Regions from separate parts of the Paenibacillus allorhizoplanae genome, predicted to be linked through region 2. Evidence: predicted binding sites of a transcription regulator. Region 2 holds the regulator's gene; each other region holds the start of a gene.
The links. The regulator Rex, encoded in region 2, represses fermentation and respiration genes when NADH is low (regulators of the CRP and FNR family bind a similar motif). The targets are predictions, from matches to a motif close to TTGTGAAATATTTCACAA.
Positions count from the first base shown of each region.

Region 1: L6I86_RS32775 (nitrate/nitrite transporter) is a predicted target of Rex. The motif match lies at 1,102-1,119, and genes of this name have one in related genera.
Region 3: L6I86_RS10270 (DUF2249 domain-containing protein) is a predicted target of Rex. The motif match lies at 2,573-2,590, and genes of this name have one in related genera.
Region 4: nirB (nitrite reductase large subunit NirB) is a predicted target of Rex. The motif match lies at 2,256-2,273, and genes of this name have one in related genera.

Region 1 is NZ_CAKMMW010000035.1:3,843-7,678, reverse strand. It holds gene L6I86_RS32785 (anthranilate phosphoribosyltransferase) at 1-12, opposite strand, end outside; gene L6I86_RS32780 (ANTAR domain-containing response regulator) at 9-659, opposite strand; gene L6I86_RS32775 (nitrate/nitrite transporter) at 1,135-2,376, shown strand; gene nirB (nitrite reductase large subunit NirB) at 2,631-3,836, shown strand, end outside.
Region 2 is NZ_CAKMMW010000002.1:603,910-607,745, reverse strand. It holds gene dinG (ATP-dependent DNA helicase DinG) at 1-770, shown strand, start outside; gene L6I86_RS05335 (redox-sensing transcriptional repressor Rex) at 774-1,394, shown strand; gene L6I86_RS05330 (inorganic phosphate transporter) at 1,451-2,452, opposite strand; gene L6I86_RS05325 (DUF47 domain-containing protein) at 2,512-3,138, opposite strand; gene L6I86_RS05320 (amidohydrolase) at 3,397-3,836, shown strand, end outside.
Region 3 is NZ_CAKMMW010000004.1:380,250-384,085, reverse strand. It holds gene L6I86_RS10285 (response regulator) at 1-501, shown strand, start outside; gene L6I86_RS10280 (PAS domain-containing sensor histidine kinase) at 494-1,606, shown strand; gene L6I86_RS10275 (formate/nitrite transporter family protein) at 1,762-2,532, shown strand; gene L6I86_RS10270 (DUF2249 domain-containing protein) at 2,659-2,895, shown strand; gene L6I86_RS10265 (hypothetical protein) at 2,911-3,261, shown strand; gene L6I86_RS10260 (metal-sulfur cluster assembly factor) at 3,397-3,723, shown strand.
Region 4 is NZ_CAKMMW010000004.1:396,588-400,423, reverse strand. It holds gene moaA (GTP 3',8-cyclase MoaA) at 1-996, shown strand, start outside; gene L6I86_RS10370 (hemerythrin domain-containing protein) at 1,085-1,627, shown strand; gene hpf (ribosome hibernation-promoting factor, HPF/YfiA family) at 1,640-2,182, shown strand; gene nirB (nitrite reductase large subunit NirB) at 2,368-3,836, shown strand, end outside.

The DNA.
Region 1 (3,836 bases), on a different contig from region 2:
TAAGGATATCATCGTTTGCGGCCCCCTTTGTTCTGATCCTGTAGTATCTGATATACCTTGACGATGGAGGTTGCGACGTCGACCATACGCTTACGTTCATTCATAGCTTGTTTACGGAGGAAATCATAAGCTTCAGCTTCCGAGATGCCTTTGATTTCGCATAAAATTCGCTTCGCCTGATCAACCCACTTACGTTCTTCAAGCTTGGACAGCAGTTGTTCGCGCTCCTGATGCCACTCGGTTCGTTGGAAATAATGGTTCACACCCAGTATCAACGCACAATGAATTTCTAGTGGGCTCATCGTGGGACCGATCAAGCCATCTATTCCCGCATCCATCTTGCATTCATTAGAAGGAAAAGTTTGCGTATCACACCACCAGAATATGGGAAGACTCCGCTGTGCAAGCAAGCGTATACGCCAATCTGTGACTTGTTCGGGACCTACTGATAATAATACAGCATCGACCTTAGGGATGATAAAGGAAATTTCTTTCATATTAGATGAAGTATAAATGCGGAACCCCAAATCCTTCATGATTTCATCAGGTAAAAATTCTTTTCCTTGCATGTCTTCCGTTCGAACAGCATGTGAGGGCTCAGAGGAGGTAGCTGAGCGAGTTGTCATGAACTCGTCGACCAGAATGAATGATTGCAACATGGGAATACCTCCATCTTGAATAACTTTAACTCATGACAAGTACATGTTAGGTTTTGATCTTAATTCGATCATTATTGGTATTATTATACGGCAATACTATAGCATATGCACCTGAAATTTGTCGATATGCTACTCAAATTCTCTCATAATTTTTTTTGTGTTAAGTTTATTGACATAGAATTAAGTGCATCGTATAATCAAGTTAAGAAATCGGCACAATGATGTGCCACCCGACGAAGGCAACGGCGCCTATCCCCTTACAATTACGTAACTGGATAGGCTTTTTATGTTCAATGTAATGAAAAAATTACATCTATCATGCTGTCCACGAGGAAGTGGCAGCAGTGGCAATGAGGCCGATAAACATCCCATGATTGATAGGGGTATGTTTGTCGGCCTTTTCTGTCAACGTGCAGTCAAGAAAATGGATAGGACAAAAAGAAGGCGAAAAGCCTCACAAAAGGAGAGGGATTGCATGGTAGATCGGAAAAGTTTTATGCAAGTAGGGCACAAAGGGTCTTTGTTCAGTTCATTCTTGTATTTTGACATGAGCTTCATGGTCTGGGTGCTTCTTGGACCGCTAGCTGTCATCCTAGCCAAAGATTTTGGGTTGGATGCCGCACAAAAAGCTAATTTGGTTGCTTTACCAACTTTAGGGGGGGCGGTCTTACGACTAGTACTTGGCGTACTAACGGATAAAATTGGTCCTAAACTAACAGGACAGATTGGGCTTTCTCTTACCTTAATTCCATTATTCTGGGGATGGCAGTTCGCTAACACGATGGGAGATATGTATTTTGTAGCTCTAATGTTAGGTATTGCAGGAGCAAGCTTTGCTGCAGCACTACCGCTCGCTAGCAGCTGGTACCCGCCACAGTATCAAGGATTAGCAATGGGGATTGCAGGTGCAGGAAATAGCGGGACGATTTTTGCTACCTTGTTTGCAAATCGTTTAGCACAACATTATGGAGACTGGCACGTTGTTTTCGGAATTGCCATGATTCCAATCGCAATAACGCTTGTCATATTTAGTATTTTGGCAAAGGATAGTCCCAATAAACCAGCACCAAAAACGATTGCAGAGTACGGTAAAGTATTGAAACAGAAGGATTCGTGGTTGTTCTGTATTTTCTATAGTGTAACTTTCGGTGGTTTTGTAGGAATGGCATCTTATCTTACGATTTTCTTTAATACACAATATGGGCTTTCTCCTGTGCGTGCTGCAGACTTTACAACTTTATGCGTCATCGGTGGTAGCTTCTTCCGTCCCGTTGGAGGATGGCTTGCAGATAAGATTGGCGGAATTCGTATGTTAATGGTTCTATATGGCGTTGTTGGTTTAATGATGGCAGGTATCTCGACGCTTCCTGCACTTTCTTTGACAACAGTCATGCTCTTCGTTGCAATGATGGCCTTCGGAATGGGGAATGGTTCGGTATTCCAACTCGTGCCACAGCGTTTCAAAGCGGAAATTGGTGTGATGACAGGAATTGTTGGAGCAGCAGGGGGATTAGGTGGTTACTTCTTGCCTAAAATTCTTGGAAACCTGAAATTATCCACGGGTTCTTTCACACCAGGCTTCCTGATTCTCAGTGGAATTGCACTAAGTTGTATCGTCATTATTGCGGTTGTTCAAGGGCAATGGAAACGTACATGGATTGGCGAAGGCGGCAAGGTGAAAGTAGCGTCTTCGAGCATGGATACGATACAGGCTTAACATAAGCAGGAACGCCGCTGATTCTACGTGGTCAGCGGCACATCCAGTAAAGTTTTTGCTCATGCAGCCTGCTCTTCAGGCTGTATGGGCAAAGACGTTACGACTAGCGTCTTTGCAGTTCTTTCGAACAATCGAACTGCTCAAGCTCCATATCCCAAATTAGTCATTTGGGAGCTTTGCTCCTAAATGACCCTTTTTTCTCACAACTCAAATACAATTGAATGCCATAGTAAATGGATGGAAGGATGATCACAATGACAGTCAAAAAAGAGAAGCTAGTCCTGGTCGGAAACGGAATGGCGGGTGTTAATGCCGTTGAACATTTACTAAAACTGGCGCCAGATAAATATGAGGTTACGATTTTCGGTAGTGAACCGCATCCCAACTACAATAGAATCTTGTTGTCCTATGTGCTCTCCGGCGATTCCAAAGTGGAGGATATCGTTATCCACCCTTATGAATGGTATACGAACAATCATATTACCTTATATACGAATCAAACCATCACGGGCATCGACACTCTGGCCCAAACCGTCACGAGCGATAAAGGCCTGAGCGTTTCTTATGATAAATTAATTTTGGCAACAGGTTCTAATCCATTCATGATTCCTATGCCAGGTGCAGACAAAGAAGGCGTCATGGCCTATAGAACGATCCGTGATTGTGAAATCATGATTGAGTCGGCTAAAAAGTACAAGAAAGCAATTGTCATCGGCGGCGGTTTGCTAGGCTTAGAGGCAGCGCGTGGCTTCCTCAATCTCGGTATGAAAGTCGATGTTGTTCATATCGTCGATACGATTATGGAGCGTCAACTTGATCGCACAGCGTCCAAAATGCTGCAAGCTGCTCTTGAAGAGCAAGGCATCAACTTTCTGTTAGAGAAGCAATCGGCAGAAATTGTGGGAGACAAACGGGTAACCGGCCTGAAATTTAAGGATGGCACGATTGCTGAAGCTGATTTAATCGTCATGGCTGTCGGTATTCGACCTAATGTAGCCCTTGCGAAAGAAGCTGGCGTTGAGTGTAATCCAGGCATTATTGTAAATGATTATTTGCAAACGAGTGTTCCGAATGTGTACGCCGTTGGTGAATGTGCGATGCACAGAGGCATCGCTTATGGTCTAGTTGCACCGCTCTATGAGCAAGGTGCCGTACTGGCTAAGCATTTGGCTGGCGTAGAAACAGGCCCGTATGAAGGCTCTATTTTGTACACGAAGCTCAAAGTATCCGGTGTTGATGTATTCTCAGGCGGTCAATTCGTTGAGGCGGAAGGAACCAAAGCAATTCGTATTCACGATGAATTCTCTGGTGTCTACAAGAAAGTCGTTATTAAAGATAATAAAATTATCGGTGCCGTACTCTTTGGTGATACAGCTGACGGTACGCGACTTATGCAAATGATTCGAGAAGAAACAGATATTAGCGGTATGGGGAAAACAGCTATACTAACGGATTCCTCT
Region 2 (3,836 bases):
TCTCGGTGAATAAATCGTTCCAGTACTCGGCGGAGCAGCTAGGCTTAGCCATTCCAGAAGACGAAGAGTCAGGTAAGCTGAAAACAGTGCAATTACCGTCACCTTTTAACTATCGTGAGCAGGCTTTGGTCGTCATTCCACGTAATTTTCCAACGATCAAGGGAGCGGGAGATCCCGTTTTTATCGAAGCACTGATCAACTCTCTAAGTGATGTTGCACAGGTGACAAAGGGGCGAATGCTAGTTCTATGTACCTCGAACCGGATGTTGAAGCTTGTTCATGCAGGAATGAAGGAAAAGCTCAACCCACATGGCATCACTGTGCTTGGTCAGGGTGTTGACAGCGGCAATCGCAGTAAGTTGACCCGAATGTTCCAAGATAATAAAATGTGCGTGTTACTGGGCACTAGTTCGTTCTGGGAAGGTGTAGATATTCCAGGAGATGCGTTAAGTTGTCTGGCGATCATTCGTCTCCCATTCCAACCGCCTAATCACCCGCTTGTCGAAGCCAAATGTGAGAATATCAAGAAGCGCAATGAGAATCCATTTATGAAATTTTCTGTTCCTCAAGCTGTTATTCGATTTAAACAAGGCTTCGGTCGATTAGTTCGGAGGGCGTCAGACAAAGGGATCGTTATTATCTATGATACACGTGTTATTGAGACGTATTATGGCAAGCACTTCCTCTATTCGTTGCCTGGTCCGAAGATCGAGCACATGACCTGCGAACAAATGCTGCCGAGGATTGAGCAATGGATGGGAGGAGCTTAATTCGTGAAAACACAAAAAATTTCAGAAGCTGTTGTCCGCAGATTACCTATCTATTTACGCTATCTAAACGAGTTGCAAATGAACAATGTGTCCACGGTGTCTTCTCAGGATTTAGGTCAGAAATTAGATCTGAATCCTGCTCAAATTCGGAAGGACTTAGCTTATTTTGGCGAGTTTGGCAAAAAAGGGATTGGCTATGATATCAATTACTTGATAGAGAAGATTCGCCAGATTCTGAAGTTAGATCGACATATTCAAGTTGCCCTCGTTGGCGCAGGAAATTTAGGCAGAGCACTTTGCAATTATAATACGTACTTACGTAATGATATGAAAATTGTGGCTTTATTCGATGCCATGCCTTCAAAGACAGGCGAAGTGATTAATAATTTGGTTGTGCTCCCCATGGATAAAATGAAGTCAGTTATGTCTGAGCTTGGTGTGCGGATCGGTATTATTACCGTTCCCGCGGCTGAAGCACAGAATGTAGCGAATGAATTCGTTGCTTGTGGCATTGAAGCGATACTGAACTTTGCGCCAGTCATCATTAAGGTGCCGCCAGATGTACGCGTGCATTATGCGGATTTCACGACAGAGCTTCAAAGCTTAGCTTATTATCTCGATTAGCATGAAAAAGGCACGACCCGCGCAGCTTCAGCGGGTCGTGCCTTTGTTTTTTATTACTACATGATTAAACGGAATATCACAAAGTACAGGGTGTAAGCAAGAACCATGGAGATCGGAATGGTAATAACCCAAGTGACTAACATTCGACCAACCGTACCCCATTGTACTTCATGGAATCGCATGACACTGCCTGTCCCGATAATCGCAGAGGAAATAACATGTGTTGTGGATAATGGTTTACCAATGAAGGTTGAGATTTGAATGACAATCGATGATGTTAAGTCCGAGGCAAAGCCGTTGATCGGCTCAATTTTAACAATTTTACCCGAGACTGTTTTAATGATCCGCCATCCGCCAATGGATGTACCAAGGCCCATCGCGAGGGCTGCAGCAATTTTTACCCAGATCGGTACATTCAAATCATCTTGAACGCCGGCTGCAACAAGACCAAACACGATAATCCCCATCGCCTTCTGCGCATCGTTACCACCATGGGAATACGAAAGTAAACCGGCAGAGATGATTTGTAACGTACGAAAACCACGATTTAGTTTGGATCTGGATGTATTACCTGACCACAGCACGATATTTTTGATCAATACCATAATGAGATAACCTAGAACGAAAGCGATAATCGGCGATAAAATAAGAATGATAATAATTTGTGTGAAACCACTCCAGTTAACGCCATTGAAGCCTGCTCCTGCAATTACAGCACCAGCTAAGGCACCAAGTAACGTGTGGGAGGACGAAGATGGAATAGACAAGTACCAGGTAAGTAAGTTCCAGATGATTGCTGCAAGCAAGGCTGCAATCACGACTTCAACGCCATTTTCGATCTTCGCAGGATTGGCAATACTTCCGCCTACTGTTTTGGCTACCTCCGATGAAACCATAGCCCCAACAAAATTAAGTGAAGCAGCCATGAAAATCGCTACACGCGGACTTAATGCTCGCGTAGAAATGGAAGTAGCAATCGCATTAGCTGTATCGTGGAATCCGTTGATGAAGTCGAATAACAGGGCTAGTGCAACGATTATGATCAAATAAGTTAACATGAATTCCTCCTAGCGCTTTCCAATTGGAAAACTTTCTTCGTACACACAGACATCTTGTCTTAAGAGTAACGAAGTACTACGCTGTCTAGAATGTTAGCGACATCTTCGCAGGCATCGGTTGTTTCTTCCAAACGCTCGTAAATTTCTTTGAGTTTGAAATCTTCGTAGGGGTCTTTGCGTGTGATGAAAATTTGACGAATTCCTTCGCGCATCAAACGATCTCCATCATTTTCTAATTTATTTATAGCCACCGTGTGCTCCGGAATTTGCATATATTTTTTCTTAGCTAAAAGCTTGAAAGCATCTAGCATATGTTGACATGAGTCTACGATAACTCCAGAGAAATCTTTCATGTAGGAATCTGTATGAGAAACACTCAAATAGTCGAAACGAGCAATCGTAGCCTCAATACCATCGGTAACATCATCGACTTTGGAAGCTAGAACCATAATATCTTCCCGATCAATAGGAGTGATAAATACTTTGTTCAAACCTCTGAAAATGTCATGTGTGATGGAGTCTCCTGCATGCTCAAGATCATGAATTGCTTTGACATACTCAATTGGGGGTTTATCACCCATCATAGCTGTACGAAACAATTGAGCTGTTTGCAAAGCGTTCTCTGCAGCACGGATAAGAAGTTGCAAGAAATCGACTTCGTTCTTTCTGGTGAATAACGTTGTCATAGAATCCTCCTAATTTTTACTATATGTACAAGTTTTTGAACGAATTTGTGATTTAAAAATGACCAAATTGTAGAAAAAACTCACAATGTTTAAAGTATCATACTCGTTAGGGCTAAAGCAACGAAAATTCCGTGACAATTTACAATTTCTCAACAACTTAGGAATCGTACACGGCTTCCTTGATTTTACAAGCTTGAAGATGTAAAGTTTATGGAGCAGTAGCTGTTTATAGAATGAGCATAGAGAGGGTTTTTTACTATGAAAAAAACATTAATTTCAAATGGTATTTTTATTTCTAATAAGGAAGACAAAACATCCATCAAGGGCTGCATGGTTATTGAAGGCAGCCAGATTACATACATCGGGACAGAAGTGCCAGAACCATTAGACAATTATGATGAAGTGATTGACGGTACGAATAGGCTGTACATGCCAGGACTTGTGAATACACATGGACATGCTGCGATGTCACTGCTCCGCGGTTATGGTGACGACCTAGCACTGCAAGTATGGTTAGAGGAAAAAATGTGGCCGATGGAAGGGAAATTCACTTCACAGGACGTCAAATGGGGAACGCGGTTGTCGATCCTTGAAATGATCAAAGGCGGCACAACGACATTTGTCGATATGTACGACCATATGAATGAAGTTGCTTTGGCAGTAGAGGAATCAGGGATGCGCGGCGTTTTGACCCGCGG
Region 3 (3,836 bases), on a different contig from region 2:
TTGATGGACCTTAATATGCCTACTGGCATGGATGGGCTTACGGCGACAACGGAGCTGAGGCGTTTAATGCCCGACTTAGCCATTCTGATATTAACGATGCATGATGATGACGAATATTTATTCAGAGCAATTCACGTTGGTGCTTCGGGCTACATTTTAAAAAGCGCACCTCATGAAGAACTGTTAACTGCGATCCGATCTGTTGCTGCGGGTAATGCCTATCTATATCCTACAGCGACGAAGAGGCTGATGAATGAATATATCGAACGGCTGAAGCATGGGGAGAATACGGATACATTTGAATCCCTCTCCGAGCGTGAAAGGGAAGTGTTGGCGCTCATTGCCAAAGGATTCTCAAATAAAGAAATCGCAGAACAATTGATCCTTAGCGTCAAAACCGTGGAATCGCATAAAAGCAACGTGATGGAGAAGCTAGGTCTCAAGACGAGACCGGAATTGGTGAAATTCGCTGTAAAGAAAGGACTGTTGAACTTTGAGTGAGGATTTAAACCAAGAGTACCCGGAAGTCATTGGCGAGAATGTGACCGAATTGTTAAGTCATCTTGGTGATCATATCTCAGACTCTTTGTTTCAACAGGATTTGAGACATTCGCTTAAACAATTATCCAATGTTAAATTTGCTCTCGACGAGTCCTCGATTGTTGCTGTTACTGACCACAGAGGAAAGATTTTATATGTGAATGATAAATTTTGTGAAATCTCTAAGTATCCAAGAATTGAACTTATTGGTCGAGATCATCGGATTATCAATTCCGGCTATCACGAGAAAGAATTCATGACTGATTTGTGGCAAACGATTTCCTCGGGGAAAGTCTGGCGCGGCGAGATTAAAAACAAAGCCAAAGACGGGAGCGTCTATTGGGTAGATACAACGATCGTTCCATTTGTGGATGAAGAGGGGCAATCCTATCAATATCTTGCCATTCGAAATGAAGTGACGGAGTTAAAACGAGTTCAAGAAGAACTCCAACTGATGATGTCACAGGTCATGCAAATCCAAGAGGAAGAACGCAGGAAGTTTTCCCGTGAGCTGCATGATGGTATTGGCCAAAGTCTGTTTTCCTTGTTGATTCACATGGATAGGCTGATCGGGGAAGAGAACATAAAGAATTCAGAAATCACACTGCTGAGGGAAAATGTCACCTTCATTATTGAGGAAGTTCGAAGTCTGGCTTGGCAGATTCGACCTTCAGTATTGGATGATTTAGGTGTTGTGCCAGCAGTTCGTACTTATATTGAAAACTACGCGAACCATTACGGGATAAGGGTGGAATTGGATAGCCGTTTGCGTAGACGGCTGGGTGCCCTTGAGGAAACCACCATATATCGTGTGATACAAGAGGCTCTTACCAATATTGCCAAGTATGCAGATGTATCGGAGGCTCGTGTTACCGTCCATGAGAGTGACTCCGTTGTCGAGGTTCAAATAGAGGATAGAGGGAAAGGCTTTGTTAGAAATAGCAGTTCTAGAGGGGTAGGTCTTTTTAGTATGGAAGAGAGAGCTAAGAGTATTGGCGGCAAGTTAACGATTCACTCAGAGCTGGGAGAAGGATCCACGGTGACCTTGATGGTTCCTGTAAAATGACCGTGAAGTGAATTTGTAAATTATGGGATGTGACTCTTCCTTCAATGGGGTGGAGTCATATCTTTTTTAGATTATCTCTATTTGTGATTTAATTCACATACAATTTCTCAAAGATGCTCTAAACTGAAGTAAAGGGCCATGGAGGTGGAAGTCACATGGGATTTATGAAGCCGGAGCAGATATGGGAACGTACAGTGGAAGCAGGAGTAAAAAAGGCACAGTTAAGGTTTAGGAAGCAGCTCCTTCTCGGTTTTTTAGGTGGCGCTTATATTGCCTTGGGCTTTTTGCTGTACATCAGGGTCAGCGGAGTCTTTCCAGCTCCATGGAGTGACGTTGGCAGCATATTCGGAGCTGCTGTGTTTCCGTTGGGTCTGATATTAACAATAATTGCAGGCGGCGAACTTCTTACCGGTAATATGATGGCAGTTCCTACAGCGTTCTTTACCGGAAAGATCAAATTTCACCAGCTAGTTAATAATTGGGCTGTCATTACAGTTGGAAACTTCCTAGGAGCTGTATTCATCGCTTATGTTTTCGGACATCTAGTTGGTTTAACAGAACAGGGGGTTTATTTAACTAAACTTGTAAAGATTGTCCACGCTAAAACTGCGGAACCCTTCTCAGTAGCGCTTTTATCGGGTATTGGCTGTAACTGGTTAGTTGGGCTTGCCGTTTGGTTAGCCTATAGTACAGATAATGATATAGGTAGAATAATAGGTATATGGTTTCCCACAATGGCTTTTGTGGCGATCGGGTTCCAACACGTCGTTGCCAATATGTTTGTCATTCCTGCGGCTATTTTCTCAAATCAGGCAACATGGATGGATTTTTTGAGAAATGTGGTGCCGGTGTACATGGGAAATGTAATTGGCGGAGCTTTATTTGTCTCTGGAATATATGCTTTGGTTTATCGTCATGCTAAATAGAGGGTAATGTTGGCAAGTGTGATTTTGTATTTATTAATAATCGTGATATCTATCACAATCTGGCGCTCCATATTCTCGTATACTAAAGGTGTGATTGAGAACGAATATCAAGGAGGATGGTTAATCATGAACCAATTCGCAACTATAATTAAAGCTCCCGAGTATCCCCCGCAGTTAAAGCACAAAGTCATCTTTGAATCCTTTGATCAGCTTGCATCCGGGGAAGCCATGCTGCTGATTAATGACCACGATCCGCGCCCGCTGCGCTTTCAATTTGAAGCAACACGACCTGGATTGTTCTCTTGGAAGTACTTAGAGCAAGGACCTGAAACATTTCAAGTGAAAATTGGGAAGCTTGGTTAAGGGGGGATATAACAGATGGCAAAAGTGGAAGTTCTTAATCCTACCACCCTTCGCATAACAGCAACATTGGAAGATGCACTAACGATGATAAAAGAAGCGTCGGATCATCTAGAAGAGTTTGCTGAGGATATCATCACCATATGTGACAAAATGCCTGAGTTTGACTACACCTACTTTTGCTTCTATGCCTACGACACAGCCGCTTTGTTTGAGCGGATGCTCGGAATCGATCCCAAGCAGTATCTAACCTTCAGTATGAATGCTCCCGATGCTTTCTTCTATACCTTGTATGGAGGCATGAAGGGGCTGTATAACTCGGCACGTCATAGTATGACACAGAGAGAAGCGTTCATTGGCATGATATGAGGTGAAAAGGATGTTGAAGAAAGCAAGAATTGTGGAGTTAGATTACAACGATTAGGCTATCCGTATCAAGTGGAGAATCAGGCTGACGGATCTGCCAAGGTTCTCATAGATAAGACGAATTAACAGGTAAGGAAAATGGAGAGTGATGGCATTATGGAGCAAGTCATGTCGATGGAGCAAATCCGAACGTGTCTCAAACAAGTGTTTGATCCAGAGTTGGGTGTTAATATTGTAGATTTGGGCCTTGTCTATGAGATCGTTCTCATAGATGAAGAAGTTTCTATTCGAATGACGTTGACAACACCTGGTTGTCCTATGCACGATACCATTGTTGGAGGGGTTACGCGTGCGTTGGAAGGGGAGCTAGGCATCACTAAGGTGAAGGTTGAAGTCGTTTGGGAGCCACGGTTGACACCGGAGCATATGTCTGAATTGGCAAGAGAGCAGTTAGATTATTTTTAACTAAAAGCGGTTGAGCCGGAGTGAAGTCTGGCTCTTTTTTGCATGTACAGCCCAAATAAGTGTTCAGGAAGGAAGATGACAATGAATGAAAATAACATAGATCCCGGGGTGAT
Region 4 (3,836 bases), on a different contig from region 2:
ACGGACGCCCTTCAAAGACCGCTTCGTGATTTACGTATTTCTGTAACGGATCGATGCAATTTCCGCTGCCGATACTGTATGCCTGAAGAGGTGTTTGGCCCCAATTATCGGTTTCTTCCGCAAGAAAAACTGCTTAGCCTGCAAGAATTAGAGCGATTAACGCGGATATTTGTTTCACTAGGGGTAGAGAAAGTACGAATTACAGGCGGTGAACCGCTCTTAAACAAAGATGTTGGCGAAATCATTTACCGAATTCGCCATATGGATGGCGTCAAAGATATTGCTGTTACAACCAATGGTTCATTATTAAAACACAAGGCGAAGGAGTTAAGAGAAGCTGGATTAGAGCGGATCACAGTGAGCCTGGATAGTTTAGATGACGAGCGATTTGGTGCCATGAACGGGAGAGGATTTTCGGTAAAAGGAGTGCTGGAAGGCATCGATGCTGCGGCTTCCGTAGGATTATCCGTGAAGGTGAATATGGTTGTGCAAAAGGGAGTTAATGACCAGGATATTGTTCCGATGGCCAAATACTTCCGCGAGCGTGGGCACATTTTGAGATATGTTGAATTTATGGACGTTGGTAATAGTAATGGATGGAATTTGAAACATGTCGTTCCCAGCAAAAAGATTATTGAAATCATTCATAAAGAGATGCCGCTGGAACGGGTGGAATCGAATTATATTGGCGAAGTTGCAACACGTTATCGTTATCAGGGTTCACGGGAAGAGATTGGTTTGATCTCTTCAGTGACTCAAGCGTTCTGCAGCACTTGTACAAGGGCACGGTTGTCTGCGGAAGGGCATTTGTATACATGTTTGTTTGCTTCAGACAAGACAGACCTGCTAAGTGTGATCAGAGAAGGAGCAAGCGATGAAGATTTACGATTATTGATTGTTCAAGTATGGGGAATGCGTCAAGATCGGTATTCCGAAACAAGACTAGCACAGACGACTCCCGCACATAAGGTTGAAATGTCTCATATCGGTGGATAGTGTGATGTATCGCACAGCGAGAACCTGCACTTGTAGCTATACTAAAGATAGATAGAAAACGAAATGATTACCTTAGGAGGGACTCTGTATGGTGATTCATTCCACAGGCTACACCTTGGGGATTGCTTCTTCAAATCCGGAGGAGGTTGCTTTTGCTACCGATCGTTTAAGGGTAGAGCATGAGGAATTGAGAGAAAAGCTAAGGATGCTTGAAACGAGTGCCAAGGAACTGATGCTATTGGAAGATTCGGTAAAGGGCATACAGCTTGTCGAGGAACTCAGAAAACAGACTGATCAATTTGTGGATGAGCTGGAACGACACTCAGAATGGGAGGAACAGGAATTGTTTCCGTTCCTGTTAACGTATTTTCATCGTCCATCGATGCCTTCTATCATGCCTTCTTTCTGGGTATTGGAAAAAGACCATCAACTCGGCATGTCGTTTATCCAATCCTTTCAAGAAGCTGTTATTGAGGTAACGCCTCTTGTTGTGAAGAAGCGATTAGCAGAGGCGGCAGCGCATCTCTTACAAGCATGTTTGATATTAAATGACCACTTTACCATGGAAGAACAACTTATTTTTCCGTTAACAGAGAAAGTGCTGACAGATTTGGAATCCTTTTTCTCATAGGAGATGAGCCGAATGAAACTGATTGTACATGGAAAAGATTTAACAGTAACCCCATCCTTACAGGAATATGTGGAACGCAAATTGGGGCGATTGGCATCTTGGTTTGAAGAAGCTTGTGACATGCATGTTACCCTTTCGGTTCAGGGGCATAAACAAATTCATGTTGTAGAAGTAACGATCACCTGCAAAGGTACCGTGCTTCGTGCAGAAGAAAAACGAGATGATATGTACGCATCGATCGATGTTGTCGCTGATAAATTAGAAAGACAGACGCGAAAGTTAAAGGACAAGATCAAGCATAGAATGCGCCAGCAAAGCGGGTTAAGGGTTCTTTCATTTGATAGCATGGAACATGCAAGCAGGGAGAATGATTCTCCATTTGAAGTAGCCCGCGTTAAGACCGTTCCGAATAAACCAGAAGATATTGAGGAAGCAATTCTTCAAATGCTGTTGCTTGACCATAACTTCCACTTGTTTTTTAACAGAGATTCGGGCAAAACTGAACTTGTTTATCGCAGAAACGATGGTACGTATGGACTTATTACAACCGCATGATAGAAGGAGGTATGGGTTATTCTACCATGCCTCTTTTTTTGCATCTAGAAATAAACCTCTTTCTTAGTATAAGTTGTGACAATTCTCACATCGTTCGACTACCAATAGATCTATGATTAGAGTAGCAAAAGAATATGGAATTTGAACATATCTAAGAGAGACAGATTTGTCAGGAGGAAAAGAGCATGCCTGTAAAAGCAGATCGACCAAGGCTGGTACTTATCGGCAATGGAATGGCGGGAATCAATACGATTGAACAAATATTGAAATTGACACCAGACAAGTATGAGATTACCGTCATTGGTAAAGAGCCGCACCCTAATTATAATCGTATTCAATTGTCTTACTTGCTCGAAGGAAGCAAGACATTCGACGACATTATTCTTAATGATTATGACTGGTACGAAAGAAATCATATTCAATTGTTAATAGGCGTTGAAGTTACTCAAATAGACCTTACTTCTAAACAAGTACACATGAGCAATGGACAGACTCAGCCATACGATAGACTCATCATAGCGACCGGCTCCAATCCTGTCATGCTTCCTATACCAGGCATCGATAAAGATGGGATTGTCAGCTTCCGTGATATTCATGATTGCAACAGAATGGTACATGCGGCAAGCGTGTTTAAGAGAGCAGCTGTTATTGGCGGCGGTTTGCTTGGACTCGAGGCTGCCAGGGGACTTCTTAAATTAGGCATGGATGTTTCCGTTGTACATTTATTCTCAGACTTAATGGAGAGACAACTCGATACAGCAGCATCTGCCATGTTGAAGACAGAACTGGAAGAGCAAGGCATGCATTTTCAATTAAATAAAAAGACCATTGAAATATTTGGCGGTGAACATGTCAAAGGACTTCTCTTCGAAGATGGTTCCGTACTTGAAGCGGATTTTATCGTAATGGCGGTGGGGATTGCTCCTGAAACGACAATTGCTCGAAATTGCGGTTTAGAAGTAAGACGGGGTATTGTTGTTGACGATCTTATGCAAACAAGTGCTCAGGGTGTATTCGCTGTAGGGGAATGCAACCAGCACCGTGGTGTCAGCTATGGTTTAGTAGCTCCGTTATTTGAGCAAGGGGCTGTGCTAGCCAAGCATCTATGTGACATGCCAACGGAACCCTATAAAGGATCGATTGTATCTACCAAACTCAAAATTTCCGGCGTGGATGTTTTTTCCGCCGGGGCGTTTCAAGATGGGCCGGATGTTGATGTTATTTGCTTACAAGATAATTGGAAGAAAACTTACAAAAAGGTGCTGCTTAAAAAAAATCGCATTATCGGAGGCGTGTTGTTCGGTGACGTGAGTGACTCCGCCCAACTGTTGAAATGGATAAAGGCTCAGGAACCGATGACGCAGGAGATACATGAACAACTGATGGGCACGCCCTCAATAGAGGGATCGGATCCTTTGGCTTTCGTCACTGCGATGCCAACCGATGAGATCGTATGTGGCTGCAACGGGGTTACCAAAGGTATGATTATTCAAGCCATTACGGATAAGAGGCTTAGCACGGTAGAAGAAATAAAATTATGTACGGGCGCCAGCCGATCATGCGGGGGCTGTAAGCCGATGGTGGAGCAGCTTCTTGCTCTGACATTAGGCGACCGTTATGAAGGAAACCATGCGGTCAAAGAAACGCTCTGTAG